3 regions of the Blastococcus sp. SYSU D00813 genome follow, and region 3 is predicted to be linked to each of the others. Evidence: predicted binding sites of a transcription regulator. Region 3 holds the regulator's gene; each other region holds the start of a gene.
The links. Region 3 encodes LexA, which represses DNA repair genes until DNA is damaged. Its sites were predicted from a motif close to TCGAACANNTGTTCGA; they were not measured.
Positions count from the first base shown of each region.

Region 1 (10,139 bases), on a different contig from region 3:
TCGACGTACGCCCAGCGCCGCCCGGACTCGCCGGCCCGCGCGTCGGGCCGGCGGATGAGCAGCACCCGGACGTTCTCGGCGCGGGCCCGCCGGGCCAGCCGGCCGGCCGCCACCGGGTCGATCCGCGACTGGCCGAGCGCGTCGCGGCCCCAGGGGCCCGGCTGCTCCACCAGCACCCAGCGCTGTGCCGGAGCGGCGGTGGCGGTGGGGGAGTCGCCGCGCTCGAGGGCCCGCACCGAGCACCGCTCGTCGCTCAGCTTCCCGGCCGGCCGGTTCGCCGGCGGCCGGGCGGCGGCGGGCGGGCCCTGCCCGGGCGGTCCGGCGGTCACGTTCGGGACGGCGGCCGGGTCACCGTCCCGTCCCGGAGTCGCCGTCACGTGCCCCATCGTGCCCTGCGTCCCGGGCCCCGGGGAGCACGGCGTGCGGGACGACGGCGATCGACTCGGTGACCAGCCGCCGCGCCAGCGTCAGCTGGTCGGCGGGATCGAGCCCCGGCAGGTCGGCGACCTTCAGCTCACCCGTCGCGAGCAGGGCGGCCAGCGCGGGGGCGGCGACGGCGGGGAAGTCGTGCCGGCGGCGGCCGCCGACGAGCACCACCCGGCCGTCGGCCGGCTCGCGCAGCTGGCAGCGCAGCCGCCGGCGCAGGCTCAGCACCGTGTCCGGCGACAGCGCGGCCGCGGCCGTCGCCTGGGCCAGGGGGGAGACGGGCTCGGGGCGCACCTGCGCCCACGTGCGGCTGCGCAGCCGGTCGGCCACCTCGGCCGGGTCCACCCGGTCCAGCCAGTCGCGCAGGCCGGTGAGGACGGCGGCCACGTCGCCGGCGGCGGCCGACGGGTCGGCCAGGTCGACGCCCAGGGGCAGCGAGCGGCGCAGCTCCGGGTCCGCCGCGGCCAGTTCCCGGACGACGTCCAGTGCCGCCTCGGCCGCGCCCCACCGGGTCACGGGGTGGACGCCGACGGTCAGGTGCGCGCTGATCTCGCCCAGCGCGGTCGCCGAGTGCAGGTAGCCGCGGGGCAGGTACAGGACGTCGCCGGGGCGCAGCACGGCGTCGATCACCGGCTCCCCCTCCGCGGCGGCGGCGACCGCGTCGCGGCGGTCGGTCCACGGCTGGCTGCGCAGCGGGTCGGGGTGCACCGGCGCGTGGATGCGCCAGTGCTTCTCGCCGGCGACCTGCAGCACGAAGACGTCGTGCACGTCGTAGTGCGCGGAGAAGCCGCGCGACGACGGCGGGGTCACGTAGGCGTTGACCTGCGTCGGGTGGCCCAGGTCGGCGGCCAGCTGGTCGGCGAACTCGACCAGCGGCGGCCAGAGCCGGTGCAGCCCCTGCAGGACGACGGTGCTGCCCTCGGCGAACAGCCGCAGCACGGAGTCGGAGGAGACCTGGTCGGCGACCTCGGCGCCGGCGCCACCGGAGGTCGTGAAGCGCGCCGCGTCGACCACGGCGCCGTCCTTGGCGATGCGCAGGAACGGGGTCCGCAGACCCCGCCGCGACAGCAGCTCGTCGACGGCGGCGAGGTCGAGCAGGTCGGAGAAGTCGGCCCCGCTGTCGGCGGCGCGGGTGAGCAGCGGCCGGCGGGCCCAGTGCTCGGCGGCGAAGACCTCGGGGTCGAGGGTGGTGCACCGGCGCAGGGCCGGCCGGTCGGGGACCGGCCGGCCCGCACCGGTGTCGTGCTGGCTCAGGCCGAACCGTCCGCGCCGCCGTCGGCCCCGCCGTCCGCACCGCCGTCGGAGCCGCTCCCGGCCGCCCCGCCGTCGGCCGGCCCGTGACCGGCGCCGCTGTCGGCGCCACCGTCGGCACCGCCGTCGCCCGCGCCGCTGTCCGCGCCGCCGTCGGCCCCGCCGTCGCTGCCGCCGCCCCCGGCGCCACCGTCAGCCGGGCCGTGACCCGCGCCGCCGTCGGCACCGCCGTCGGCACCGCCGTCGGCACCGCCGTCGGCACCGCCGTCCGCGCCGCCGTCCGCACCGCCGTCGGCCCCGCCGTCCGCACCGCCGTCCGCACCGCCGTCGGCCACGCTGGTCATGTCGTCGTCGTCGAGCGCCATGCTGCTCCCATCGGTCGTGGGCCACCGGACGGCGGCCCGCCGAGCGTCCCTTACCTCGATCATCCTGCTCTCACACACCCGCCTCGACCAGCGGAGATCCGGCACGGGGCCGGCCACGCAACGGCTCGGACACGACACGCCGCACGACGCGCCGGGGGGCCCGGAGGGGCCGTACTGTCCTCCCATCGGGTCGAACAGACGTTCGAGGGAGGGGGCGGCGTGACGGGCGGCCGGGCCGGGGGGCGTGCAGCGGGGTGCTCGGTGCTGCACGTGGACATGGACGCCTTCTTCGCCAGCGTGGAGGTGCGCCGGCGGCCGGAGCTGGCCGGCACGCCGGTGATCGTCGGCGGGCAGGGCAACCGGGGCGTGGTCACCTCGGCGACCTACGAGGCACGCCGGTACGGGGTGCACGCCGCCATGCCCACCGCCCGCGCGCTGCGGCTGTGCCCGACCGCCACCGTGCTGCCGGGGGACATGGCGCTCTACGCCGAGGTCTCCCGGTCGGTCATGGCGCTGTTCCGGTCGATCACCCCGCTGGTCGAGCCGCTGTCGATGGACGAGGCGTTCCTCGACGTCTCCGGCGCCGGCCGCCGGCTGGGCGACGCCGCCGGGATCGGGGAGTACCTGCGGGCGCGGGTCTTCGACGAGCAGGGCATCACCTGCTCGGTGGGCGTGGCCCCCACCAAGTTCGTCGCCAAGCTCGCCTCCACCCGCGCCAAGCCGGACGGGCTGCTGGTGGTCCGCCCGGCCGAGGTCATGGACTTCCTGCACCCGCTGCCGGTCGGCGCGCTGTGGGGCGTCGGCGCCAAGACCGAGGAGGTGCTGCTGCGGCTGGGCCTGCGCACCGTCGGCGACCTGGCGCACGTGCCGGCCCGCACCCTGCAGCGGGCGGTCGGCCAGGCGGCGGGCAGCCACCTGCACGAGCTGGCCTGGGGCCGCGATCCCCGCCGGGTGGTGCCCGACGAGCCGGAGAAGTCCACCGGCCACGAGGAGACCTTCGGCACCGACGTCGACGACCCCGCCGTCATCCACCGGGAGCTGCTCCGCCTGGCCGAGCGCACCGCCGGCCGGCTGCGGGCCGGGGGCTGGCTGGCGCGCACGGTCAGCATCAAGGTCCGGTTCGCCGACTTCACCACGATCACCCGCAGCCGCACCCTCGACGTGCCCACCGACGTGGGGCAGGAGCTGTACGAGACGGCGCGGGCGCTGTTCGACGCCCTCGGGCTGGACCGGGCGCGGATCCGGCTGGTCGGGGTGCGCGCCGAGCGGCTGGTCGACGCCGGCTCCGCGCCGCGGCAGCTGGAGCTCGGCGCCCGCGAGCACGGCCGCCGCGACGCCGAGCTCGCCGCCGACCGCGCCGCCCGCCGGTTCGGCGCCGGGGCGGTGCGCCCGGCGACGCTGCTGCACCGCGCGGGGGAGGGGCGTGCCGGGGGGCGCGGCACGCCGGGCCCCCGGGAACCCCGGACGCCCTCCGCTCGTCCCAACCGGTGAGGCCACGGCTGCACCCCCGGGGGGCCTGCCGAGGTGTCCGCGACCGCGTCGCGGGTACCCCCGGAGAGGCTCCGAGGCACCCCCGGGAGTGATCTGTGGGGCATCGGGAGCGGGTCGGCGACGACTCGCCTTTCGCGCCCCGCAAACGGCTCGTATCCTCGGTGTCACCGTCGGCGGGAGCCTCCGACGGCCTTGGCTCCGCCCACATGGAGGTCTCGGTGCCGCTCTCCGAGCACGAGCAGCGACTGCTGGAGCAGATCGAGCGCGCCCTCGTCGACGACGATCCCAAGTTCGCCTCCTCCGTACGGACCGGCGACCGCCGGCTGAAGGCCCGGCGCAAGCTCCAGCTCGGGGCACTCCTGGTGCTCGTCGGGCTGGCGATGCTGATCGGGGGGGTGGCCCAGTGGGTCGTCCTCGGCTTCCTCGGCTTCGTCGTGATGTTCGCCGGTGCGGCGCTCGTCGTCCTCAACTACCGGTCGGCCACCGGGGCCCCCGAGCAGGGGGCCGGCCCGGCTGCCGGCGGGAGTGGTCCCGCCGGTCGCGGGCGCGCCGGCAAGGCCCGGCGCCAGCCGCTGAAGAACCGGCTCGAGGAGCGCTTCCGCCGCCGCTACGACCAGTAGCCCAGCGTCGTCCCGGCAGCCGCCGTCCCGCGTGGACGGCGGCTGCCGTCGTCCCCGGGGTGCGCGCCCCGTCCCGCGCTCGTCCTCCGGGAGGGCGCACCGGTCCCGCCGCCCGTCCTCCGGTGAGACCTGCTCACGCCCGAGGACGGTGGCGGCCCCCGCCGGTCAGGAGGCCGGCCGAGGCCACCGGCCGCCGGTGAGCCGGCCCAGGCCCCGGCCGCCGGGCCCGGCCAGGAGGGTCCCCGGCACCGAGGCCGGCAGCAGCAGCGCCCGCAGCCGGGCCGGCAGCGCCGCGGCGGCCAGCAGCCCGCGCCGGGCGGTGTGCACCGCGTCGGCGAGCTCGTCCGGCGCCGGCCCGCTGCCGGGCCGCGCGTAGCTGGCCGCCTCCTCCGCGCGCGCGAGCAGCGTCACCGCGTCCCGGGCGCCCCGGGAGCGACCCCCGTCCGGGCGGTGGGCGCCCCGGCCGGCCGGCGACTGCCCGGGCAGCTGCTCGGACAGCGCCGAGGCGACCTGCCGCGGTGTCTGCCACGGGTCCCAGGCCAGGCCGAGGTCGCGGGCTGTGGCGGCGAGCTCGTCCCACGCCGACGTCGCGGTCCCGGTCGCCAGCCGCCGCCGGCGCTGCACCAGGCGGACGGCGGCGGGGGCGGCGGCCAGGGCGGCGGCACCCAGCACCCCACCGGCGACGGCGAGGGCGGTGCCCAGCCCGTTGCCGCCGTCCGTCCCGCCCCCGGCGGTCGCGGTGCTCTCGACGCCCGGGGCCACCGGCGGCGCCGCCGGCGCGGGCGCCGGCAGCGGCGCGGTGGGCAGGTCGGTGCGCGGGTCGACCTCCTGGTCCGGGGGCCGCGGCGCCCAGGGCAGCGTGACCGCGCGGTCGGCGTCGATCGGGGTGGGGTCGTAGGGCACCCAGCCCACGCCGTCGAAGAAGACCTCGACCCAGGCGTGCGCGTCGTTGCTGGTGACCAGCCGGCTGCCGTCGGGCTGCGGGATGCCGGGGGTGTAGCCGAGCACGACCCGGGCCGGTACGCCGGCGGCACGGACCATGACGGCCATCGCGCCGGCGTACTGCTCGCAGTACCCGCGCCGGTTGACCAGGAAGTCGGCCAGGTCGTCGCCGGTCGTCCCGGGCTCGGTGGAGAGGCTGTAGGTCCAGCGGTTGGCCGGGTCGGTCATGAAGGCGTAGATGGCCTGGACGCGCTCGCCGGGGGTGTCGGCACCCCGGATCGTCTCGGCGACGAGGGTGGTGACGGACACGTCGAGCGCGGGGGAGGCGGCCAGCTCGGCCACGGGCTCGCGCGACGAGACGGGCTCCGAGCGGGCCAGCTGCTCCGGCGTGGGCAGCGGCTCGACGCCGACCGTCCGGTACGCGAGCCCCTCGCCGGTGGTGGTGTCGGGCGCGAAGACCGTCGCCGAGGCGCGGTCGAACCGCCAGTCCCCGGCGCCGTCCTCCAGTTCGACGTCCAGCGGCGAGGAGAGGACCGGCAGGAAGTGGTCGTCGTGGTCGAGCACGGTGACCGTCGCGCCCACGGTCCGGCTCTCCGTCGTGCCGGGCACCGGGGCCAGCGCGCCGGCCTCGTCGACGGCGAGGTCGGCGTCCAGCGCGTCGAGCCGCCAGCCCACCCCCGGGTCGTAGACGTCGAGGGCCACCGCGCGCAGGTAACCCGGGTCGTCGACGTCGGCCTCCACCGTCAGCAGCTCGATCGGGTCCTCGCGGGTCAGCTCGCCCTGCAGCGAGGCCGTGGGGTCCAGCGACGTTCCGGTGGACCCACCGCCGCCGGAGGAGCCGGCCCGCCAGCGGTCGGCGAACTCACCCTCCCCGAGGGTGGGCACCAGCGACCCCAGGACCATCGCCGCGGCCAGGGCGAGCAGTCCCGTGCGGACGGCGGTGACCGCGCCCGTCGCCGGCCGGGGACCGTCGGCGCGCCGCGGCCGCCACGCCAGCCGCCGGTGCTGGTCGGCCCACAGCAGCAGCGCGAGGCCGGCGACCGGCAGGGCGACGGCGGTCAGGCCGATGCCGCCGTCGATGGTGCTGACCGGCACGCAGAAGACGACGAGCAGCGACAGCGCGGCCAGCGCCGGCTGCCGGCCGCCGACGGCCACGAGGTCGACGACGACGGCGAGGATCCCGACCATCAGCGCGGTGAGGGCGCGCAGGCCGGCCAGCGGCTCGGCGGGGGTGAACTGCTCGCGGATCTGGTCGCTGCCGTCGACGAGCACCGCGCCGAGGTCGGCCAGGCTCGCCGGCGTCGGCAGGACCCCGAGCAGCGCCCGCTCCGACGCGAACAGCGCGGTCAGCGCGCAGCCGAGGGCGGCCAGCTGACCCAGCGGCACCAGCGGCACGCCGAGGGCCGCCCAGCGCGGGGACGGCGGCCGCCCCCCGCTGGCCCACAGCCACAGCGCCGGGCCGGCCAGGCGCAGGAGCAGGCCGGTGACCGCGACGGTCGCGATCGCGACGAGCACACCGGGCACCCAGTCGCGGGCGCTGAACACCGGCGCGAGCGCGGCCGCCCCGAGCGCCGTCGCCACCGCGGCGGCCAGGGTGGTGCCGGCGTCCTGCCGCACGACGGCCGGGACGGCGGGCGCGCTCATGCCGGCACCCCCGAGCCGCGGGGAGCCCGCATCAGCGACGCCCAGACCTCCGCCACCGGCTGCCCCGCCGGGGCCACCATTACGCGCCAGCCGGCGTCGCGCAGCACGGCGGTGGCCTCCTCCTGCTGCCGGCCGAGCGTGGCGCGGGCCGCCTCGGTCGCGGCCGAGCGCCGCCCGCGCGGACCGGCGGGGGCGTAGCCGCCGACGTCGACCAGCACGGCCAGGTCGGCCCCCGGTCCGGAGCGGGCCCGCGCCAGCCGGGCGGCGTCCTCGGCCCCGACGGCGCCCAGCAGGGCGACCACCGGGCCCTCCCCGCCGGTCCGGGAGAGCAGGTCCGCCGCCGCGGCGAGGTCGGTCCCCCGGGAGGGCTGGAGCACGGCGAGCCGGTCGAGCAGCTCGCCGGTCCCCAGCCCGCGGCGGCCGTCGGCCGGCGCCAGCTCCCCGGCGTCGGTGAGCACCCGGAGCGCGGCGCCGCCGGCCGCCAGCGCGGTGCCGATGCTGGCGGCCGCCTCGACCACCCACTCCAGGCTGTCCTCGGGCTCGTCCCCGGCTCCCGGGTCCCCGCCGTGGACGAGCAGGTGCGCCCGGGTGCGGGTGTCCAGCAGCAGGGTGGCCGAGGAGCGCCACGGCCGCTCCTCCAGGCGCACCATCAGCTCGCCGGTGCGGGCCGTCGCCCGCCAGTGCACCTTGCGCAGGTCGTCGCCGTGCCGGTACGCCCGGGTGCTGACGTCGTCCTCGCCCTGGACGGCGATCGAGCGGCGTGCGCCCTCGCCGTTGCGCCCCTCGCCGCCGGTCAGCCCCGCGGTGGTCAGCGGCCGCACCCGCGGCACCACGAGCAGCGAGCCGGTGTCGGTGCCCGACACCGACCGCGTCACCAGGCCGAAGGGGTCGACCAGCCGCAGCCGCAGCGGACCCAGGGCGTAGCGGCCGCGGCGGGAGCCGGCGACCCGGTAGTGCAGCGGGGCGGTGCCGCCGGCCGGCAGCCGCTCGAGCACGTAGGTGGGGGCCGGCCCGAGCTCCCGCGGCAGCGGCTCGGTGAGCAGCCACAGGCCGCCGGCGCGGCGGTCGGCGTTCGTGACCTCGAGCAGGACGTCGGCCTGCCCACCCCGGGGGACCCGCGGCGGCGTCACGGTGCGCCGGGTCGAGAGCCGGAACCGACGGCGGGCGACGCCCAGCGCCGACAGCAGCGGCAGGACCAGGACGAAGACGGCGACCTGCACCAGCGGCAGCTCGCCCAGCAGCGCGCCCAGCGCGAGCAGCGTCAGGCCCACGGCGACCATGCAGCGGCCCCGGACGGTGAGGGAGGACAGCACCCCGGGAACGGGTGACCGCGCCACGGTCAGCGCCCGCGGGGCACGGGGGTGGTGCGCAGCAGTCCGCTCACGACCTGCTCGCCGGTGCGCCGGGCGGCGGCGGCGTCGGGGGAGAGGAGCAGCCGGTGGGCGAGCACCGGCACGGCGAGCGCCTGCACGTCGTCGGGGAGCACGTGGTCGCGCCCGGCCAGCGCCGCGGCGGCGCGGGCGGTGCGCAGCAGTTGCAGGCCCGCCCGCGGCGAGGCGCCCAGCCGCAGCTCCGGTGCCCGGCGGGTGCCCTCGACCAGCGCCACCACGTAGCGGCGCACCGCGTCGGACACGTGCAGCCGGCCGACGGTGTCGACCAGGTCGCGGACCGTGGCCGCGTCGGCGACCGGCCGCAGGGTGCTCAGCGGGTCGACCCCGGTCTGGTCGTCCAGCATCGCCAGCTCGGCCTCGCGGTCGGGGTAGCCCATCGACACCCGCGCGGTGAACCGGTCGCGTTGCGCCTCGGGGAGGGGGTAGGTGCCCTCCATCTCCACCGGGTTCTGCGTCGCGACGACCATGAACGGCCGGGCCAGCTCGTAGCTGACGCCGTCGACCGTGACCTGCCGCTCCTCCATGCACTCCAGCAGCGCCGACTGCGTCTTGGGGGAGGCGCGGTTGATCTCGTCGGCCACGACGACGTTGGCGAACACCGCCCCGGGCTTGAACTCGAACTCGCGCGACTCCTGGTCGTAGACGGCCACGCCGGTGACGTCGCTGGGCAGCAGGTCCGGGGTGAACTGGATGCGCCGCACGCTGCCGTCGATCGACCCGGCGAGGGCCTTGGCCAGCGTGGTCTTGCCGACGCCGGGGACGTCCTCCACCAGCAGGTGCCCCTCGGCCAGCAGCACGACCAGGGCCAGGTGGACGACGTCGGCCTTGCCGCGCACCACGCGGGCCATGTTCGCCAGGATCGCGGTACCGGCGGCGGCGACGTCGACCGTGGGGACGGGCCGGTACACGTCGGTCACCCGATCCACGGTACGTGCCGCGCGCCACCGCCGGACCCGCCCGCGCGCGCGACCGGCCCCCGCGGCAGGGACTGCCACCCCGGGCCTCCCGGGCGGCGGCTGGGTCGGAGCCCGTGGCCGCCGTCCCCACGGTGCTCCACCGGCGGTCCCCACCGCTCCCCACCACCGCTCCCCACCGGCGGTCCCCACCGCGCCCCACCTCCGGCCCCACCCCGCCCCACGGTCCGCCCCACCGGGCCCCACCTCCGTCCCCACCGGCCCGCACCGGGCGTCCACCGGCGGTCTCCCGGGCCCTCGGGCGACCGGGGAGCGACCCCCCCGCGTCCCCCTGGCCGGCCCGGCGGGCTCCCGGCGGGACGCGCGTCTGACCTGCGCGGGGAGGTTCCGGGACGCGGGTGGGGGAGAGCGGTCACGACATGGTGTCGAGTGGTGTCCAGTGGGGCGTAGTGGGTTACTGTGTGGCCCGGTGGGGAGGCAGGGCCCGTCCCGGGGTCCCCGCGGAGGTCAGGGAGGACTCATGGGGGAGGTGATCCGGTGTTCGTCGGCAGCTACCCGTTGCGCCTCGACGAGAAGGGCCGGCTCGCACTCCCCGTCCGCTTCCGCGAGCAGGTGGGCGACGGCATGGTGATCAAGAAGGGCCAGGAGCGCTGCATCTACGGCCTGACGATGGCCCGGGTCGCCGAGCAGAGCCGCACCGCCGCCGCGATGGCGCCCTCCGACACCGCCGAGGCCCGCATGCGGGCCCGCATGAGCTTCGGGTCGATGGTCGAGGTGGAGCCGGACAAGACCGGCCGCATCACCATCCCCGCCGGGCTGCGCGAGTACGCCGGCCTGGACCGCGACGTCGTCGTCGTCGGCGTCGACACCCGGTTCGAGATCTGGGATGCCGCCACGTGGGACGCCTACGTGGCCGAGCAGGAAGCCGCCTACGCCGCCATGGAGAGCGAGGGGATGCCGACCCTGTCCTGAGCCGCACGTCCCCGCGACGCCCTCCGCGCCGTCCGACCGAGCCGACTTCCCCGCGGCTCGACCGGCTCCCCGGCCCGAGTCGCCTTCCCCGCGACTCGGTCCGCCCCGCGGACCCGCCGACTC
Region 1 is NZ_JBJGZX010000025.1:29,250-39,388, forward strand. Features, by position in the region: gene ACI8AX_RS16490 (sucrase ferredoxin) at 1-386, opposite strand, end outside; gene ACI8AX_RS16495 (cupin domain-containing protein) at 349-1,440, opposite strand; gene ACI8AX_RS16500 (BatC protein) at 1,677-2,042, opposite strand; gene dinB (DNA polymerase IV) at 2,304-3,533, shown strand; gene ACI8AX_RS16510 (DUF3040 domain-containing protein) at 3,752-4,153, shown strand; gene ACI8AX_RS16515 (transglutaminase family protein) at 4,319-6,739, opposite strand; gene ACI8AX_RS16520 (DUF58 domain-containing protein) at 6,736-8,052, opposite strand; gene ACI8AX_RS16525 (AAA family ATPase) at 8,079-9,047, opposite strand; gene mraZ (division/cell wall cluster transcriptional repressor MraZ) at 9,582-10,016, shown strand.
Region 1: a site for LexA is predicted at 2,233-2,248, ahead of dinB (DNA polymerase IV). Genes of this name have one in related genera too.

Region 2 (10,139 bases), on a different contig from region 3:
GTCGTGGAGACCCAGACGAGGTCGTCCTGGACGCCGAGCAGCCGTGACCCGTCACTGCGCTCGGGAGCTCCCGGTTCGAGGGAGAGCTCCGCCTCGGCGACGGGCGAACCCCCGCCGTCCAGGACGAGGACCTCCGTGGCCGTCTCCGCGCACGCGTCGTCCGCGCAGTCGACGCGGGCCACGACGACGCCGTCCCGGTAGGGCGCCATGTCGTGCGTCTGCCCGGGCAGCTCGGCCACCTCGGTCGAGCGACCGGTGACGTCGACCCGGGAGAGGAGGGCGCCGTCCTCCACCCCCGTCAGCACCCACGCCTGGCCGTCGCCCGCGACGACCTGGATCGGCCACTCGACCGTGAAGGTCCCCTCGCCGTCGACCGGTGCGTCCCGGGGAGGATCCCCGGCGTCACTCCCTCCCTCGGCGCAGGCCGACGCCAGGACGAGCACGCAGGCGGAGGACGTCAGCACGAAGCGACGGGCACGCCGACGAGACATCGGACCTCCGCGGTTCTCGAACCGAGGGAGTCCTATCGCACCCCACCCCCGTCGTCACGCGGAGGAGCGGGAGAGATCGGCCCGGCGCACGGCGCGGAGGCGCTGCTCGGAGCGGCAGGCACGCGTCCGGCGGCCACCGTGCGGCACCCGGCCCGCCGCCGAGGGCCACTCGGTCGTCGGCCCCGCCGACCGGCTGCCGGTTCCGGCGAGCCCCTCCTCCCGCGCCTAGCGTGCGGTCGACGCGGGTAGGCGGTCCCGGTGTCCGACTTCGAGATCACTGGGCTGGTGCTGGCCGAGCACGAGATCTTCCGGCGGGAGTTCGCCGCGCTCGAGGACCTGCCCGTCCACGAGCTCCCGGCCGCGTGGGAGGCGCTGCACACGAGGCTCGAGGTGCACGCCGTGGGGGAGGAGCAGTTGTTCTACCCGCTGCTCGCCCAGGAGGCGGACGGCCGCGAGGAGACGGCGGAGGGCGTGCACGACCACAACGAGATCCGGCACGCCGCGGCTGCCGTCGGCGAGCAGGAGGTCGGCAGCGACGGGTGGTGGGAGGCGGTGCGCACCACACGGCAGATCAACGCCGACCACATGGCCGAGGAGGAGACGGACTTCTTCCCGCCCTTCAAGGAAGCCGTCGACGACGAACAGCGCGAGGCCCTCGGGATGCGCTGGCTGGCCTTCCACGACGAGCACGAGCGGGCCGAGGGGCTCTCCGGCGAGGACGCGGAGGTGGCCGAGGTGGTGGCGACCGAGGTGCCGGAGGGCGACCCGTCCGTGTAGGACGTCGCCCGCACATTCCCCTTCGCGAGTCCGGGAGCGGCGGCGCGGATCCTATGGAGGAGCGGGCGAGAGGCCTTCGACTCTGGAGGCGGGAGGTCCCAAGACGTAACGTCCCTCATGGCCAAGAAGCCTGTGGTGTGCCGACTCGGGGTCCATTCTTACGTCTACGCGCATCCTCGCGACGAGCACCAGGGGCCGGATCAACATCGCGATGAGGTGTGCCGGCGCTGCGGAAAGGGACGCGACGACCACATCCTCGCCCTTCCGCGAAACCCTCCGCCAGGCCTCGGGCCGACCATCTTCGGCTGATCGTGCTGAGGCTCTCAGCAGCAATGACCCCGGCCGTCGTGGCGAACTGGCGGAGTGCCGCCACGGGGAGAGCGATGACCTGGTTGGGCAAGAGGTCTCGCTGATCCGTCTTCCAGGAACGCACCGGCCGGTCTGACGTCACCGATCCGTCGGTCGGCGGATGTGTCCCCGAGCGGCCCACTATGGGACACCTCGTCGGTGGGTAGCAGCCGGTCAGGTGCGCCCGACCAGATGATGACCTTCAGCCGAGACGCCTGACCCGGTCGGCGGGACAGGCGCGTCCGGGCCGTAGCCGTGTGCAACAACGAAGGCAGCGATCGACCCGTACTTCTCACGGATCACCGCCGTCTCGGCGACACGGTCGTGCGTCTGCACGAAAAAGCGGCCCGGCTTCGTAGCTCCGCCGCATCCACAGAAACAAGAACCGGTGGGCGTCAGGTCGGTCATAGCCAGACGCTCTCACGCAAGCGGCCAGTCCCTGCCGCCGCCGTCTGCGGACCTGGTTTGCGGACAAGGCCGGGGCTACTTCGTCGGCGCTCATCAAGCGCGGGAACCAGAAGGAGCCTGCTACAGGAGCAGCAGTCCCCGACGGGAATCCCTACTGGTTGACGGCGGACGAGGACTCCGATCTGTCCCTGAAGCCGCCCCCAGGGCGACTGCTGACGGCTGACGCCCAGGTCAGCCCGGGCACGGCTGTACCCCCGCGGCCGGGTCGGTCGTGGGGTGGGCAGGCCTGTGCAGGTCAGGTCCGCAGTGGTGGGTGGATGAGGATCTGGGTGCCGTCGGGGCGGTAGGTGCGCCAGCGGTGTCCGGGTGGTGCGGTGTCGTCGTGTTCGACGCGGAAGCCGTGGTGGACCTTGGTGTGGTGGCGTTCGCACAGCAGGGCGGAGTTGTCCAGGGAGGTCGCTCCCCCCAGGGCCCAGTGCAGCCGGTGGTGGACGTCGCAGTACCAGGCCGGTGCTTCGCAGCCGGCGAACACGCAGTGCCGGTCACGCAGCTCGACGGCTCTGCGGATGTGGGCCGGGACGGTGCGTTGGGTGCGGCCCACATCAAGGGGGAGGCCGTCGGGGTCGAGCACGATGCGGGTGACGCCGGCGTCGCAGGCGAGCCAGCGGGCGGCGGCGGCGGAGATCGTGGCGCCCAGGCCGGTGCCGGCGGCGGCCGGCCCGGTGCCGGGGTCGAGCAGGTCGCTCAGCGGCAGGGTGACGATGACGTGCGGCTTGACGGTGCGCAGCACCGGCAGCTCACCGCAGGCCAGCGCGTTGTCGGCCAGCTGGACCAGGGCGTCGCCGGTGCGCTGGGCGCGGGTACGGGTGTCCCCGGCGCAGCGGGACGCGGCCTGAATCGATTCCAGGGCGGTGGCGACCTTCTGCCCGCCCACCGGGTCGAGGGTGCCGCCGAGGGTCCAGCCGCCGTCGGGCTGGGGCACCAGCCACACCGACCGCTCCACGGTCGGGTCCGGTTCGGGTCCGTCGGGATCGAGTCTGGCCAGGTAGTGCCCGACCGCGGACTGCAGATCGGCGTGCCTGCCGTGGGTGGCCACCACCATCAGCGCGGCCTCGACTTCGGCCAGGTCGATGCCCTGCCGCTCGGCCGCGTCGATATTGACCGGCTTGGCGATCTGGGCGATCACCTCCACCTGGTCGGCGCCGAGCTCCCCGGCGGCGAACGCCGCGGCCGCCTCGGGCAGGTGTTCCAGCGCTCGGCCGTGGCCGACCAGCCGCGACGCCAGGGAGCCGGAGACCCGCGCGTGCCCGCGCAGCCACGACTGCGGGGTCCGGGCGCCGTCGTGCTCGACGGCGGCGCGGACGTCGACGCGGCGGGTCACCCGGGTGGCGTGGGCAGCCAGCCGGTTGGTCGCGACGATGATCTCGTGCAGGTGGCCCAGCAGGTCGCCGTCGGGCAGCCCGTCCAGGTCCAGGCTGGCAAGGGCGTCCAGCGCCGACTGCAGCTCGCCCACGACCCCTCCTGACCGCTTCGAATGTGTGTTCGATCTTACTGGCTCGAGGAGGGCGGTGCAGCCTGAATCCCCAGGTCAACGGCCTGTCCACAGACATCCGCAGGCCCTTGACAGGCGTCTGCGCAAGCCGTCCACAGGTACCCGTCCGTGTCAGAGCGCGACGCCCTGGGCAGCAGGACACCATGCGTCTCGAGAACTCCCCGCTGCTCTTCGCCAAGGGGTACGGCTGGCTGCCCGACGCCCGCCGTGCCCGCGGCCGGCGCACGGTCGCCGTCCGCCTCGGCGGGCTGCCGGCCACCGGCATCGTGGGGCCCGACGCCGGGCGCTTCCTCTACGACGAGCAGCACGTGCACCGCTCGCACGCCATCCCCGAGCCGGTCCAGGGCACGCTCTTCGGCAAGGGCGCCGTCCACACCCTCGACGGCGACATGCACCGCATGCGCAAGGCCATGTTCGTCGCGCTGCTGATGGGCGACGGGCCGTCGGGCGACAGGATCGCCCCGCTGGTCGAGCGCACGACGCAGGCCTGGGACGACGCCGCCGCCGGCTGGGCCGGCCGCGAGATCGTGCTCTTCGACGAGGCCGCGCAGGTCCTGGCCGGGTCCGTCACCCGCTGGGCCGGCGTCCCGGTGACCGACGACGAGGTGCCGGCGCTCGCCCGCGACCTGGTGGCGATGGTCGACGGCTTCGCCACCGGCGGCCCGCGGCACTGGCGGGCCCGCCGCGCACGCGGCCGGCGCGAGGCCTGGCTGGCCACCCTGGTGGACGACGTCCGCGCCGGCCGGCGCGAGGTGCCCACCGGGTCGGTGGTCGACGTGGTCGTCCACCACCGCGACGCCGACGGCGAGCACCTCGACCCGCACGTGGCCGCCGTCGAGCTGCTCAACGTCATCCGCCCCACGACGGCCATCACCTGGTTCACGGCCTTCTCCGGCCACGCGCTGGCCCGCTGGCCGCAGCACCGGGAGCGCCTCGCCGGTGGCGACCCCGCGTTCGCCGAGGCGTGGGCGCACGAGGTCCGCCGCTTCTACCCGTTCGCGCCGTTCATCGGCGGCCGCGCGCCGCAGGCCCTGGAGTGGGACGGCGAGCGGATCCCGCGCAACTCGATGGTGCTGCTCGACCTGTGGGGCACCAACCACGACCCCGAGCTGTGGCCGGAGCCCTACGCGTTCCGTCCCGAGCGCTTCCTCGACCGCGGGATCGACGCCTTCGAGCTGGTGCCCCAGGGCGGCGGCGAACCGCGCACCAACCACCGCTGCCCGGGCGAGCAGGTCACCGTCGCCCTGCTCTCGGCGCTCGCCGTCCGCCTGGCCCGGCTGGACGCCCAGATCCCCGAGCAGGACCTCACGATCTCGCTGCGGCGGATCCCGGCCCGGCCCGCCAGCGGCGTGGTGCTGCGCGTGGCGGGCTGAGCGGCCGGCTCACCGCTCGGAGTCGTCCGCCGCCGGCGGCGGGTCGGCGTCGATCCGGACGAGCCCGTCGTCGCAGGAGGTGGCGACCCACACGCCGCCGTCGTCAGCGGGGACGAGCTGGGCCGGGCCGTCCACCCCGCACAGCTCCACGGAGCTGGTGGCCTCGCCGGAGCCGAGGTCGATGCGGGTGACGCGGAGCGGGTCGTCGGTGTGGGCGACCCAGGCGACGCCGTCGCGGACGACGAGGGTGTAGGTGGCGTCGCGCAGCTCGGCGACGGTCTCCGCCTCCTCCGCACCCGGCGCGACCTCGACCAGCACGGGCTCCCCGTCCAGCCGGACGAAGGCGTGGGCGGTCCCGTCCCCGGCGACGGAGACCGCGGGCTCGGTGCCCCAGTCGGAGTCCGGCGCCGGGACGAACGGTGCGGTGACGGGAGCCAGCCGCCCGTCGACGACGGTGAGGACGCCGGTCGTCGTGCTGTCCTCGTGGTCGTAGACGGTCGCGGTCACCGCGTAGGAGGCGCCGTCGGGGCTGACGGCGATGCCCTTCACGTCCACCGACTGCGACCAGTCGGCCAGCCGCTCGGGGTCCACCAGGCCGTTCAGGTCGAGGACCGCCGAGGCGGTGACGGCCCCGGTGGCGGGGTCGACCAGCAGCAGCTCGGGCGCGGCCTGCGACCGCGACACCGCGACCAGCAGCTGCCCGTCGGGGGTGGCGACCGCCTGCGTCGTGACGTCGGCGCGGTCGGGGAAGGGGACCACCGGCCGGTCGCCGAGCGGCTCCCCGGTCACGGGGTCGGCGACGTGCAGCACGAACCCGTCGTCGGTGAGCTCGCCGAAGACCAGCTCGCCCTCCCGCACGAGGGTCACGTACGGCGAGTCGGGGAGGGGCACCTCCGTCGTCGACACGACGGCGTCACCGGCGACGAGGGTGACGGTCGCGCCGGCGGCGCCGGACCGCACGACGACCAGCCGGCCGTCCGGGTCGGTGCCGGCGATCTCGGCGTCGCCGGTGACGCCCAGGTCACCGCCCGCGGGCAGGTCGACCGTGGCGGTGACGGCGAAGGCGCGGGCGTCGTCGCCGCACGCGGACAGCCCGAGGGCCGCGACGGCGAGCAGCGGGAGCAGGAAGGGGCGGGTGCGCATGTCGTCCTCGGGTCGATGGGGGTGTTCTGCGTGCTCAGCGGGGGGCGAGCACGAACAGGCGGGCCTCGAAGCCGCACTCGGACACGGCGACGACGTCCCCGTCCGGCTCGACCGCCAGCGCGCCGGCCTGCCCGTCGCACAGCCCCCGCGGGGCGCTCGCCGTGCCGTCGGCGAGGTCGACGCGGGTCAGCGAGGCGTCGTCGCCGTCCCCGGGGACCGCGTGCAGCACCCACGCCGCGCCGTCGGCGACGACGAGGTCGGCGGCCTGACCGCCGAGCAGGTCCTCCTCGGCGTCCCCGAGCACCTCGACCCGGGTGGCACCCGGCGCCGCGGCGAGCAGCTGCGAGGAGAGGTCGGAGCCGAGTGCCGCGACGGCGTAGGCGGTGCCCCCGGCGTCCACCGCGACCGCCTCCACCTGCCCCGACGACCCCGCCGTCAGGTCCAGGGCCGGCCCGTCGGGACGCAGCCCGGCGTCGACCGTGGCCAGCACGGCACGGAAGCCGCCGCCTCCCCAGTCGCGCGAGTGGGCCAGCACGCCGACCGCGATCCGCGTGCCGTCGGGTGAGGCCGCGACGTCGACGACGTCCACCACGCCCGCCCCGGCGACGGTGTCCCCGAGGTCCAGCTCCGCCTGCGCGACGACGGTCGCGGTGACCGGCTCGACCAGCGCCAGCAGCGGGACCGTGTCGCCGACCCGGTCCAGCGCGAGGACCACCCGGCCGTCGGGCAGCACGGTCGCCGAGCTCAGGCCCGCCTCGACGTGGCCGGCCGGCACCGGGGTGAGCACGGGGACCGCCGCGCCGGTGGTCCCGGCCGCGACGTCGACCGGCACCAGGACGACGGAGCCCCCCGCCCCCTCCGGCCCGTCCGCCCAGCCGACCGCCACGGCCCCGGCCGGGGTGGGGACGACGGCGAACAGGTCGGTCACCCCCGGCACCCCGAGCGCGCCGAGCACCGTGCCGTCGGCCGACACGGCGGCCACGCCGGCGGCCTCCGGGCCGCCCAGCAGCACGGTGCGGGTGCCGTCCGCCGCCACGGTGACCGAGGTGGGCCGGTACAGGTCCCCGGCCGGCGGAGCGCCGGGGACGGTGACGACGACGTCGGCCATCAGGTCCACGCCCGGCTCCCCGGGGTCGCACGCCGTCAGCCCGAGGGCGGCGGCGGCGAGCAGGGGGAGCAGGAGCGGGCGGGTGCGCATCGGGGTTCCTCGGGTCGGTCGGGTGGGGCGTGCCCACCGTGGGCCAGGGCACTTGCAGGGGGCTGGGGCGCGCCTTGGATGAGCACGGGGTCGGGGGCCGGTCACCGAGCGCGAGCGCGCCCGGGTGCGTCGCCGGCCGGGTTGGACGTGCGCGGGGCCGTGGGGGACCGTGGGCGGGCAGCCGAGGACGGGGAGGTGCCGGATGAGCCGCTGGATCGCGCCGATCGTGGGTGCGGTGTCGCTGCTCGTGCTCTTCGCCGGCCTCGTCCGCGCGGAGACCGAGGCGGCGACGACCGCCGGCGTCTCCCTCGTGCTGTGGGGTGTGGTCGGGCTCGTCCTGGCCGGCGCCGGGGCGGGCGCGGCCGAGCTGGCGGCCCGCCGCGCACCCGCGCCGCGGGCGGCCGCCGCGGCCCGCCGTCCGGCGGGCCGGACGCCCGCCGGGCCGCGGACGCGCTGAGGCCACCGGTCAGCCGGTCGGGAACTCCCACAGCAGCACGCCGTCGCAGCGCGAGCCCAGCACCACCCGCTCGCCGTCCGCGCTGACGGCCAGCGGCCCGCCGGAGGCCTCGCACAGCGGCTCGCTCGTGCTCACCGCGCCGTCGGCGAGGCGCACCCGGGTCACCGTGGTGCCGGCGCTCTCGCCCGACAGCCACACCGCGCCGCCGGCGACGGCGACGTCCTCGACCTCCGTCGGCACGACGGCCAGGTCCCGCGGCTCGTCCTCGCCCGCGGCGACGGCGACGACCGTCGAGCGGTCCTCCCCGGTCCGGACGGCCGTGTAGGCGGTGCCGTCGTCGTCCACCGCCACGTCGAGGTAGGACGTCGACTCGAGCTCGGCCCCGGGCACGGTCACGAAGGGCGGACCGACGGGGGCGAGGTCGGCGTCCAGCAGCGCCACGGCGACGGTCTGCTCGATGCCGTCGAGGTCCAGCAGCAGGACGACGAGCGCGACGTAGGAGCCGTCCGGGCTGACCGCGACGTCCTGCACGTCGATGTTCTCGACGTCCCGCACGAGGCCGGAGACGTCCAGCGGCACCGAGGAGAGGACGGCGCCGGTCGCCGGGTCGACCCACGCGACCCGCGGCGGCGTGCGCAGCGAGTTCGACGGGTTGGAGCCGACCAGCACCACGCGGCCGTCGGCGGTGACCGCCCCGTCGGCCTCGCTGACCCCGGTCGGGGTGGGGTCGTCGCCGGCCGGCCAGTCGGTGAGCGGGCGGGTGCCGGTCACCTGCCCGATCGCGGCGTCGACCACGGTGAAGGCGTAGCCCTCCGCGGTGTTGCGGTCGTCGTAGGTGACGGTGCCGGCCAGGACCTCGCCGCCGGAGACGAGCAGGACCCGGGGCGAGTCGCTCTCAGCGGGCAGCGCCACCGGGCTCCCGGCGACGCCGTCCTCGACCACGGTGACCGTGTCCGTGGAGACGTCGCCGGCGGCGAGGAGCACCCGGCCGTCGGAGGTGACCGCGACCTCGGCGGGCAGCGGGGGCTCGCCCGGGTACGGCACGGTCGCCGACGGCTCCGGCGGGCCGGAGGCCGGCAGCGCGCCGGCCGTGTCCGGCGCGGCGGAGCAGGCGCCCAGCGCCACGGTGAGTGCGGCCAGCAGGGCCGCGGGGGAGCGGCTCACCGCGCGTCCCCGGCGGCGACGGCGAACTCCCACAGCCGCTCCTCGGACCCGCACTCGCCGGCGAGGTAGACGGAGGTCGCAGTGACGGCCAGCGCCCCGCCCGACCCCTCGCCGTCCCCGCACAGCTCGGCCGACGACGTCGTCTCGCCGGTCGCGAGCTCGATCCGGTCCAGCCGCAGCCCGCGGTCGACCGGCACGACCCACGCCACGCCGTCCCGCACGGCCAGCGCCGAGGGGTGGTCGGCCAGCTGCATCCGCGTCGCGGCCTCGCGCTCCCCGGGACCGGCGGCGACGAGCACGGGCCCGTCCGCCTCGACCGACACCGCCCAGGCCGTGCCGTCGGTGTCGACGGCGAGCCGCTCGACGTGCGTCCACTCCTCGCCCGGCGTGACCGGCACCGGGGCGCCGACCGGGCGCAGGCCGGCGTCGAGCCGCACCAGCGTGGTCGTCTGCCGCTGCTCGTCGAGGTCGGCGGTCGACACGGCGACGACCACGGCGCCGCCGTCGGGCGCGACGGCCACCGCGTCGACCTCGACCAGGTCGGCGCCGTCGACGCCGGGGTCGCCCGGCAGGACCGCCGAGGCCGTGACCGCGCCGGTCGCCGGGTCCACGAGCAGGAGCTGCGCGTCGCCGGAGGCCCGGGACACCCCGAGCAGGAGCCGGCCGTCGGGCGTCGCCATGGGGGTGACGACGGCGCCGGCGTCGGCCGGCCACGGGGTGACCGGCCGCTCGGCGACGACCGCGCCGTCCGGGCCGAGCACCGCCAGCGCGTAGCCGCCGGCGGTCTGCGACCACCGGCCCACGAGCACCTCGCCGCCGCTGACGAACCCGCTGTCGGCCCAGCCGGGCACGGCGCCGGCGGTCTGCCCGGTCACCGCGCCACCGGCCACCGTGGTGACGGCGGCGAGCTCGGCGCCGCGGGCGAACACCACGGCGCCGCCGTCCGGCCCGGGCGCGACGGCGAGCGGCGTGCTCGTGCGGCCGGCGGGGTCGGCGGGGGTGACGACGGTCGAGGCGGCGGGCTCGAGCTCGTCCGGCGCGGCGGTGCAGGCGACCGGCCCCAGGAGGGCGGCCAGCAGCAGGGCGGTGGCGGGCAAGGATCTCACACCGTCACCGTCGCCCGCGCCGCTTGCGCGGCACTGGCGATCGACTGGCGTCCCGCCACCGGCGGCCCGGTCAGCTCCCGGGAGCGGGCCCCAGGCCGGCGTCGCGGGCCAGCGCCACGGCC
Region 2 is NZ_JBJGZX010000029.1:14,528-24,666, reverse strand. Features, by position in the region: gene ACI8AX_RS17615 (hypothetical protein) at 1-464, opposite strand, end outside; gene ACI8AX_RS17610 (hemerythrin domain-containing protein) at 750-1,268, shown strand; gene ACI8AX_RS17605 (hypothetical protein) at 1,791-2,024, opposite strand; gene ACI8AX_RS17600 (DUF222 domain-containing protein) at 2,320-3,537, opposite strand; gene ACI8AX_RS17595 (cytochrome P450) at 3,720-4,949, shown strand; gene ACI8AX_RS17590 (hypothetical protein) at 4,959-6,092, opposite strand; gene ACI8AX_RS17585 (hypothetical protein) at 6,127-7,290, opposite strand; gene ACI8AX_RS17580 (hypothetical protein) at 7,493-7,747, shown strand; gene ACI8AX_RS17575 (hypothetical protein) at 7,757-8,911, opposite strand; gene ACI8AX_RS17570 (hypothetical protein) at 8,908-10,017, opposite strand; gene ACI8AX_RS17565 (response regulator) at 10,088-10,139, opposite strand, start outside.
Region 2: a site for LexA is predicted at 3,555-3,570, ahead of ACI8AX_RS17600 (DUF222 domain-containing protein). Genes of this name have one in related genera too.

Region 3 (10,139 bases):
GACGGCCGGGCTGCGGCGCGAGGAGGTGGCCGCGCTGTGCCACATGTCGACCGACTACTACGCGCGGCTGGAGCGCGAGCGCGGGCCCCAGCCCTCGGAGCAGATGGTCGCCTCGATCGCCATGGGGCTGCACCTGTCCCTCGACGAGCGCGACCACCTGTTCCGGCTGGTCGGCCACCAGCCGCCGCCGCGCGGGGCGAGCAGCGAGCACGTCAGCCCGGGGCTGCTGCGGATCTTCGACCGTCTCGGGGACACCCCGGCCGAGATCGTCACCGAGATCGGCGAGACCCTGCGCCAGACCCCGCCCGCGGTGGCCCTCCTGGGCGACGCCACCCGGTTCACCGGTCCGGCCCGCAGCCGGGGGTACCGCTGGTTCACCGACCTGTCGTGCCGGGAGCTGCACGTGGCGGAGGACCACGCCTTCCTCTCCCGCATGTACGCCTCCGGGCTGCGCGCCATCGTGACGATGCGGGGTCCGGGGTCGCGGGCGGCGCGGCTGGCCGACCTGCTGCTCGCGCGGAGCGAGGAGTTCCGGATCCTGTGGGAGGCGCACGAGATCGGCGTCCACCCGGCGGAGGTCAAGCGCTACCAGCACCCCGAGGTCGGCCGGCTGGAGCTGAACTGCCAGACGCTGATCGACCCCGACCAGGCGCACCGGCTGATGGTCTACACCGCCGCGCCCGGCACCGAGAGCCACGAGAAGCTCGAGGTGCTGGCGGTGGTCGGCGCCCAGTCCCTGTCCCTCGCCTCCGCCGGCGGGTCCCCGTCCGGGGAGCGGTGACCGCCCACCCTCAGCCGCCGTACCGCGACGGGTCCGGCGCCGGGAGCGCCCCGGCGGACGCGACGACGTGGTCGACCAGGCCGTAGCGGAGCGCCTCGTCCGGGGTGAACCAGCGGTCCCGGTCGGAGTCGGCCTCGATCTGCTCCACCGGCTGCCCGGAGTGCCTGGCCTGCAACTCGTTCACCTGCTGCTTGAGCCTGCGGAGCATGTCGGCCCGGATCGTGATGTCCGACTGCGTCCCGCCGACGCCGGCCGACGGCTGGTGCATCATGATCCGCGTGTGCGGGAGCGAGTAGCGCTTCCCCGGGGTGCCCGCCGTGAGCAGGAACTGCCCCATCGACGCGGCCATCCCGAGGCCGTACGTGGCGACGTCGCAGTCGACGAAGCGCATCGTGTCGTACAGCGCCAGACCGGCGGTGACCGAACCGCCGGGTGAGTTGACGTACAGGTGGATGTCGCGCCGGGGGTCCTCGGCCGCGAGCAGCAGGACCTGCGCGCTCAGCTGGTTGGCGATCTCGTCGTCGACCTCGCGGCCGAGGAGGATGACCCGTTCGCGGAGCAGCCGCTCGTAGACGGCGTCCGAGAGGGTCCCCGCCGCTCCCCCTGCGGCGAGCCGCGCCGTGCGCGAGACGACCTGGGCGTTGCTGTCCATGGTGCTCGACCTCTTCCGTCCGGGTGTCGGTACTCCCGGATCCTGGCGGCCGAGCCATTCCCCGTCGTCGCGGAAATGGCCGATATCGCAATGGGCGGAATTGTCGTGCTGTCGGCGGAATGGTCTTGACGATCCACCCCGCCCGGTGCCGGCGGGCAGGATGGGGTCGTGGCGGGGAGCGGGGACCTGGAGGAACTGCTGGCCGCGGTGGGCCAGGAGGTCGCCGACCTGGTGCGCGCCGCGGACGCCCTCGTCCGCCGGATCGACCCGGAGGTCGTCCGCGTGGTGTGGCCGCACCAGGAGACGGTGGGCTACGGCATCGGCCCGAAGAAGATGAGCGAGCACTACGCCTACCTCGACGTCCACGCCCGGCACCTGAACCTGGGGTTCAACCGTGGTGCGGCGCTGACCGGCGGCGAGGGGCTCCTGGAGGGCACCGGGAAGTCGTTCCGCAAGGTGCCCGTCCGGACGGCGGCGGTCCTGGCCGACCCCCGCATCGAGCAGCTGCTGCGCGAGGCACGGGCCGAGCGTCTGACCGCGCTGGGCCGCACCGTCCCGCCCGCCCGGGACTGAGACCAGGTCCGCCGAACGCCACCGGCCCGGCACCGCGAGCGCGGTACCGGGCCGGTGGACGGCGACTGGCTCAGCTGCAGCCGCTGGTGGAGCCGCAGCCCTCGCAGACGTAGCAGCTGCCCGCCGGGCGCATCTTCGTGCCGCAGGTCATGCACAGCGGCGCGTCGGTGGCGGTCCCGGTGACCAGCTCCAGCAGCTCGGCGGAGCTGTGGGCCTCGGTGACGTCCTTCTTCTTCGCCTCCGGCTTGGCCGGCGCCTCGGTCGGCACCGAGCCGCGCAGCGCCTCGACGTCGACCTCCTCCTCCTCGACCACCGCGGCGGTCGAGGCGGGGGTGTCGTAGCCCGACACCTGGGCCGCCCGCTCCTCGGCGCTGAAGATGCCGAGGTTGGCCCGCTTGTCCACGGGCAGGTGGTCCAGCGCGAGGCGGCGGAAGATGTAGTCCATCACCGACTGGGCGATCCGGATGTCCGGGTCGTCGGTCATGCCGGCCGGCTCGAAGCGCATGTTGGTGAACTTCTGGATGTAGGTCTCCAGCGGCACACCGTGCTGCAGCGCGATCGAGATGCCGATCGAGAAGGCGTCCATGACACCGGCCAGGGTCGACCCCTGCTTGCCGAGCTTGAGGAAGACCTCGCCGAGGCTGCCGTCCTCGTACATGCCGGCGGTCATGTAGCCCTCGGCACCGGCGACGCTGAACGACGTCGTCATGCTGGTGCGCTTCTTGGGCAGGCGCTTGCGCACCGGGTGCGACAGGGCGGTCGGGGCGGCCTCGACCTCGACCTTGGCGTCGGCCTTCTTGGCCTTCGCGTCGGACAGCGGCTGGCCCACCTTGCAGTTGTCGCGGTAGATCGCCAGCGCCTTGAGGCCGAGCTTCCAGCCCTGGAAGTAGATGTTCTCGACGTCCTCGACGGTCGCCGTCTCCGGCATGTTGACCGTCTTGCTGATCGCGCCGGAGATGAACGGCTGCACCGCGGCCATCATCCGCACGTGGCCCATCGGGCTGATCGCCCGCTCGCCCATGGCGCAGTCGAAGACCTCGTAGTGCTCCGGGCGCAGGCTCGGCGCGTCGACGACGTGCCCGTGCTCGGAGATGTACTCCACGATCGCCTCGATCTGCTCCTCCTGGTAGCCCAGGCTCCGGAGCGCGCGCGGCACGGTCTGGTTGACGATCTGCATGGAGCCGCCGCCGACCAGCTTCTTGTACTTGACCAGCGAGAAGTCCGGCTCGATGCCGGTCGTGTCGCAGTCCATCATGAAGCCGATGGTCCCGGTGGGTGCGAGCACCGAGGCCTGGGCGTTGCGCCAGCCGTTGTCCGCGCCGATCTCCAGGCACGACTGCCACTCGGCGGTGGCGGCCTTGAGCACGTCGGCGTCGTCGGCGCCCACCGGGCGGATCGCGTCGTTGGCCGCCGCGTGCTTGCGCATGACCCGGGCGTGGGCGTCGGCGTTGCGGGCGAAGCCCTCGTAGGCGCCGACGATGCCGGCCAGCTCGGCCGAGCGCCGGTAGGCGGTGCCGGTCATCAGCGAGGTGATCGCCGCCGCCAGCGTCTGGCCGCCGCGCGAGTCGTAGGCGTGGCCGGTCGCCATCAGCAGGGCGCCGAGATTCGCGTACCCGATGCCCAGCTGCCGGTAGGCGCGGGTGGTCTCACCGATCGGCTCGGTCGGGAAGTCGGCGAAGCAGATGGAGACGTCCATCGCCGTGATGACCAGCTCGACGGCCTTGACGAAGTTCTTGGAGTCGAAGGTGCCGTCGTCCTTCAGGAACTTCATGAGGTTCAGCGAGGCCAGGTTGCACGAGCTGTTGTCCAGGCTCATGTACTCCGAGCAGGGGTTGGATGCGTTGATCCGGCCCGTCTCGGGGTTGGTGTGCCAGTCGTTGATCGTGTCGTCGTACTGGATGCCGGGGTCGGCGCACTCCCAGGCGGCCTGGGTGACCTTGCGGAACAGGGCCTTGGCGTCGACGGTCTCGATGACCGAGCCGTCCATCCGGGCGCGCAGACCGAAGTCCGTGCCGTCCTCGACCGCGCGCATGAACTCGTCGGAGACGCGGACCGAGTTGTTGGCGTTCTGGTACTGGACGCTGGTGATGTCCTTGCCGCCGAGGTCCATGTCGTAGCCGGCGTCGCGCAGCGCGCGGATCTTGTCCTCCTCGCGCGCCTTGGTCTCGATGAACTCCTCGATGTCGGGGTGGTCGATGTCGAGGACGACCATCTTCGCCGCGCGACGGGTCGCACCGCCGGACTTGATCGTGCCGGCGGAGGCGTCGGCGCCGCGCATGAAGCTCACCGGGCCGGAGGCGGTGCCGCCGGAGGACAGCAGCTCCTTGGAGGAGCGGATGCGGGAGAGGTTCAGGCCGGCGCCGGAGCCGCCCTTGAAGATGAGCCCCTCCTCCCGGTACCAGTTGAGGATCGAGTCCATCGTGTCGTCGACGGCGAGGATGAAGCACGCGCTGACCTGCTGCGGGGCGCTCGTGCCGACGTTGAACCACACGGGGCTGTTGAAGCTGAAGTACTGGTGCAGCAGCATCCAGGTCAGCTCGTGCTCGAAGACCTCGGCGTCGCCCTCGGTGGCGAAGTAGCCGTGCTCGCGGCCGGCGGCGCCGTAGGTGAGCACCACCCGGTCGATGAGCTGGCGCAGGCTGGTCTCGCGCTGCGGGCTGCCGACGGCGCCGCGGAAGTACTTCGTGGTGACGATGTTGGTGGCGTTGATGCTCCACTCGGCGGGGAACTCCACGCCGCGCTGCTCGAAGTTGATCGAGCCGTCCCGCCAGTTGGTCATGACGACGTCACGACGCTCCCAGGTCACCTCGTCGTACGGGTGCACCCCGGGGGTCGTGAAGACCCGCTTGACCTTCAGGCCCTTCCCCCGCGCCGGCGCCTTGGCGGCGCGACGCGTGCGGCCCGACAGGCGGTCCTCGGTCTCGGTCACTTGAGCTCTCCCTCTGTTGTGGCTGAGTCGGCTGGGGAAGAGAGCCGCACTCGGTTCTATCGGGTGGTGCTGACAGTTCTCAGGTGACGGCGGCGTTGCCGTCGGAGGCTTCCCTGGCCCGGGACCCGCCGCGCCGGCGACCGGCGGACGGCTCGGGCTGCATGCCCGGCAGCGGGAGCGTCCCGGCGGTGAGGTGCCGGGCCCGCAGCTCGGTGATCTCCTTCTCGAAGTCCTCGAGCGAGGTGAAGGCGCGGTACACGCTGGCGAAGCGGAGGTAGGCCACCTCGTCGAGCTCGCGCAGCGGACGCAGGATGGCCAGCCCGACCTCGTGGCTGGGCACCTCGGCCGCCCCGGTCGCCCGGATGGCGTCCTCCACCTGCTGCGCGAGCTTCTGCAGCTGGTCCTCGTCGACCGGCCGGCCCTGGCAGGCCCGGCGGACACCGGCGACGACCTTGCTGCGGTTGAACGGCTCGCTGACGCCGCTGCGCTTGACGACGGCGAGCACCGCCTCCTCCACCGTCGTGAAGCGGCGCCCGCAGGCCGGGCAGGACCGGCGGCGACGCGTCGTCGCGCCCTCCTCGGCCTCCCGGGTCTCGATGACCCGGCTGTCCGGGTTGTGGCAGAAGGGACAACGCACGGCGGTTCCTCCTCCCCGGGCCGGTGCACCTCCCCGGCCCGTCCCAGGGGACTCGGCCGGGTGTCTCCCACGGGGCCTCTGTGGACCCTCCTGGGGACAACCGGTGCATACCCCGGGGAGGAGCTGAGGACGCCCTGTGGACGGACTTACAGCGGTGCAACTACTAGATGTAGGGGAACCCTAGGCAGGGCTCCACTAGATGTGCAACAGCGGCGCGGCGTGTCGCGTTCCCCTGCGACCCGCCCGTGACCTGGGACGGCCTGACACCCCAGCCGTCACACGGACACGCCGAGGACGACCGCGCGCTGCGTGCGCGACGGCCTCGGGAGGTGTAGTGCGTGTCGCCCGGACGGGGCGCCGGACCGGGGGACGGACCGGGGACGGGCCTCAGCGGACGGCGGTGGCGGAGGCGCCCCAGGACCACCCGGCGACGTCGTCCAGGCGGATCGGACGGGTCATCGGGTCCGGGGCCGCCGGCCGCCCCGCCCGCTCGGCCCCGTCCGCGGCGCGGTGCCGACCGGCGGCCGCGGGCGCGCGGTGGCGGCCGGCGCCGGCGCCGGCGACACCCTCGGCGCAGCGCACCGCGGGCAGCTCGGCGGTCAGGTCGCTGGCGTGCCGGCGGCGCCGGACGGGCCGCGCGGGGAGGCCGGTGGCCATGAGCTCGCGCAGGTCCGCGCGACTCATCACGACCGTCTCCGCGGCCGGCTCACGGGCGGGCGGGACGGAGGCGCCGGCCCCGCCGGGGCCCTGCGGGAGGCGGACGGCGGTGAGGTCGACCCACCGCACCCGCTCGGCCCCGGCCACGACGACGCGCACCTCCGCCTGGCAGACGCCCGCCTCGTCGTGACGCCACCCGAGGACCGCGCCGGGCCACCACGACCCGTCGGCGAGGACCTCGGCCTCGAGGGGCTGGGCGATGGAGGCCACTGCTCGGCCGCGCTTGTCCACTGGCACGTCGGGAACGGTAGGTCGGCGCACCCCGGCTCCCGGCGGACCGCAGCGCCCCAGGGGTTGACGAAGATGGGCGGCAGATTCGTCGACCCCACGGGTACAGCCGGCCGACCGGCTCACGGGACCTCGAGCACCTGCCCGGGGACGACCACGGCGCCCTCCAGGTCGTTGAGCCGCTCGATCGCGTCGACGACGGCCCGCACGTCCTCCCCCGGGTCGGCCACGCCCGCCGCGATCGACCAGACGGTGTCGCCCGGCTGCACGACGACGCTGCTGCCCCCGGCCAGCTCCAGCTCCTCCCCGCCGCCGACGACCGCGGACAGCGCGAGCAGCGCCAGCGCGGCGACCGCGACCCCCAGCGCGGCGAGGACGACCCGGCCCCGGCGGGTCAGCCGCACCGGCCCCCCGCCCGCGACGGCCCGCGCCGGGTGGCCCGACCGGACCCGGCTCCGGCGCGGCGCGGCGGCGGCCGGCACCGGTCGCGCGCCGGGGCGCACCACGTCGCGCCGCAGCGGCGGGGCGCCCGCCGGCGGCCCGGCCGGCCGCACGGCCTGGCGGGCACCGGCCCGCTCCCCGGCCGGACGGACGGGACCGGCGACCCACGGCCCCGTGCTCCCCCACCCACCGGGCGCCGAGCCCGCCACCCCGCCCGCCGGCCCCCCGCAACCGCCCGCGCCCCGCACCGTGCCCGCCACCTCGCGCCTCCTCCACGACGGCCGCCGGACCCCGGCGACTGGTCGAACAGCCGTTCGAATCGAACGTCTGTGCGATGTCTACCGCACGCCGCCGACAAGAGCGATCCCGACACGGAGCAGTTCGAACATGTGTTTGAGGACCGGTGCCCGACGCGCTACGGTCTGTGCTGCGAGACGCAGGTGCACCTCCGGCACCGGCCGGGCGAGGACCACGGCCGGGGTGAGCGGGGTGGACGGACGAGCCGCGGCACGCGGCCGGCGAGGAGGAGACGTGGCGGGCACCAGCGGGACGTCGGGGGGACGCGGCGGGTCGCGCCGCGCGGGCGGCACGGCGACCGGCTCGACGCCGGCGCCCACGGCGGAGGTCCGGACCTTCCCGGACCGGGGCGAGGCCGGCGACGGCCTGACCCAGCGCCAGCGGCGCGTCCTCGAGGTCATCCGCGACTCGATCGACCGTCGCGGCTACCCGCCCTCGGTGCGCGAGATCGGTGAGGCCGTCGGCCTGTCCTCGGCCTCCTCGGTGGCCCACCAGCTCTCGGTGCTGCAGAAGAAGGGCTGGTTGCGGCGCGATCCCAACCGCCCCCGCGCGCTCGACGTCCGGCTCCCCGGCGAGCTCGCGGCCGCCGGCGCCACCGCGCCGCCCCCGCCGGTCGCCGAGGACTCCGCCAGCCCGGCGCCCACCTACGTGCCGCTCGTGGGCCGGATCGCCGCCGGTGGCCCGGTGCTCGCCGAGCAGGCGGTGGAGGACGTCTTCCCGCTGCCCCGCGAGCTCGTCGGCGAGGGCACGCTCTTCATGCTCAAGGTCACCGGTGACTCGATGGTCGAGGCGGCGATCTGCGACGGCGACTGGGTCGTCGTCCGTCAGCAGCCCACGGCCGAGAACGGCGAGATCGTCGCCGCGATGATCGACGGCGAGGCGACCGTGAAGACCTACAAGCGCAAGGACGGGCACGTGTGGCTGCTGCCCCACAACCCCGCCTACGAGCCCATCCCCGGCGACGACGCGACCGTGCTCGGTCGCGTCGTGACGGTGCTGCGCCGGGTCTGACCCGGCGCCCCCGGGCGCGGGCCCGTCCCGGGACGGGGTCAGGCGCGCGGAGCCCCGCCCGGCGGCGCGCTCCCGCGGCGCCGACGTCCCAGCAGCCAGAGGAGCAGGGTGGCCAGGGCCGCGGCCACCAGCGCGGCGGTCACCGGGGAGACGCCCTCCTCGGTCTCGGTGAGGACGTCGGTCAGGGAGCCGTCCGGCGCACCGGTCGCGCCGGCGGGCGCGGTCACCGTCGGCACCGGGACGACGCTGACCGTGCTGGGCAGCCCCTCGCTCGCCACGACCAGCGAGGTCCCGTCGGCGGAGAAGCTAATCGCCTCGCCCTGCGGGGACTCCGGCAGGGCCACGCGCACCGGCTCGGCGGCGAGCGCGGCGGCCACGTCCGAGCCGGCCAGCGGCCACACGTAGGCGTCGGTGTAGGTCCGCAGCGCCAGGGCGTGCCCGTCGGCCGCGACGGCGCCCCCGGTCACCAGCAGCTGACCGGCCCGGCCCACCGGGCCACCCGGGGTGCCGGTCAGGGTGAGGTCCACGGAGGCGACCTCGACGAGCCCGACGGTGCCGTTGGGCTCCAGCGCGGCGACCGGCCGGAAGACGTCGCTGGAGCCGAGCACCTCCTTGGTCACCACGTAGGGCGTGCCGTCGGGGGCCAGCAGCAGCGCCTCGGCGTCGTGCGGCCCGTCGGGGTAGGTGAGCCGGTGCACGGCGGTGGAGCCGTCCGGGCGCAGCGCGATGAGCGCGACGGTCTCGCGCGTGCCGGTGTTGTCGCCGGTGTCGGCCAGCCACACCGTGCCGTCCGGCCCGACGGCGAGGTCCTCGGGGTCGAAGGGGTCCACGCCGGCCTCGTGCACCCGGGTCACCTCGCAGGCGGGGTCGAGGACGAACACCTGGACGAGATCGCCGCCGTCGTTGATGGCCAGCATGGTGCCGTCGCTGCCGACCACCAGCCCGGAGAGCTCGGTGAGCCGCGGGTCGGTGATGTCGCACTGCGGAGTCGCCGGGGCGGCCTCCTCGGCCTGTGCCGGGGACGCGGCGACCAGCGAGAGGGCGAGACCGGCCAGCAGGGCCGAGCCGGTCAGGCCGGCGCGTGCGAGGGAGGCGCCCCGCGCCGGGCCCCGGCGGTCACGGCGACGCGGGGCCCGGTCGGCGCGAGTCGGCACGCACCCAGCGTGACAGGACGAGTGCGTCGACCGCGTGAACCACGCCCAGCAGCACCACGCCGACGGCGGCACCGGCGATCGCGTCGCTGACCCAGTGGAAGTCCAGGACGATCATCGCCAGGCTGCACAGCACCGGCCCGACCACCGCGAGGAACCAGAGCACCCGCTGCGCCCGCGGCGGCAGGCCGAACTCGACCGCCTGCCAGCGCGCCACGCCCCACAGCAGGACGGCGTTGGCGACGTGGCCGGAGGGGTAGGACTCGCCGTCCGGGTGGTGCAGGTACTCACCACCGGGGAAGGCCGGCGCCGTCCGCCCGATCCCCCACTTGAACTGGTAGACGACCACGCTCAGCAGCACGAGTGCGAGCACGATCCGCAGCAGCGGAAGGATCGTCCGGTGCCGGCCGGCGAGCCAGCCGATGAGGCAGGCCAGGACCAGCAGCATCGTGGCGCGTCCGCCGATCTGGGTGACCACCCACAGCGGCTGGTAGGCCGCCGAGTCGCGCAGCCCCCACTCCGACACCTGGTCGGAGACCCAGTGGTCGACACGCTCGGTCAGCCCGTGCGCGAGGAGGTCGACGGTGACCAGGGTGCCGACGGCGAGTGCGATGAGCACGGCCCACCACGTCGGCCGGCCGGCCGACACCACCGGAGGGTGCTCGGCCGCCGGCCGCCGGAGCATGGCCGGGAGGGAGCGCCGCACCACGCCACTGGTCACC
Region 3 is NZ_JBJGZX010000016.1:36,871-47,009, forward strand. Features, by position in the region: gene ACI8AX_RS13050 (helix-turn-helix transcriptional regulator) at 1-781, shown strand, start outside; gene ACI8AX_RS13055 (ClpP family protease) at 792-1,433, opposite strand; gene ACI8AX_RS13060 (hypothetical protein) at 1,602-2,006, shown strand; gene ACI8AX_RS13065 (vitamin B12-dependent ribonucleotide reductase) at 2,077-4,935, opposite strand; gene nrdR (transcriptional regulator NrdR) at 5,015-5,572, opposite strand; gene ACI8AX_RS13075 (hypothetical protein) at 5,960-6,526, opposite strand; gene ACI8AX_RS13080 (LysM peptidoglycan-binding domain-containing protein) at 6,640-6,921, opposite strand; gene lexA (transcriptional repressor LexA) at 7,490-8,266, shown strand; gene ACI8AX_RS13090 (hypothetical protein) at 8,305-9,420, opposite strand; gene ACI8AX_RS13095 (phosphatase PAP2 family protein) at 9,383-10,138, opposite strand.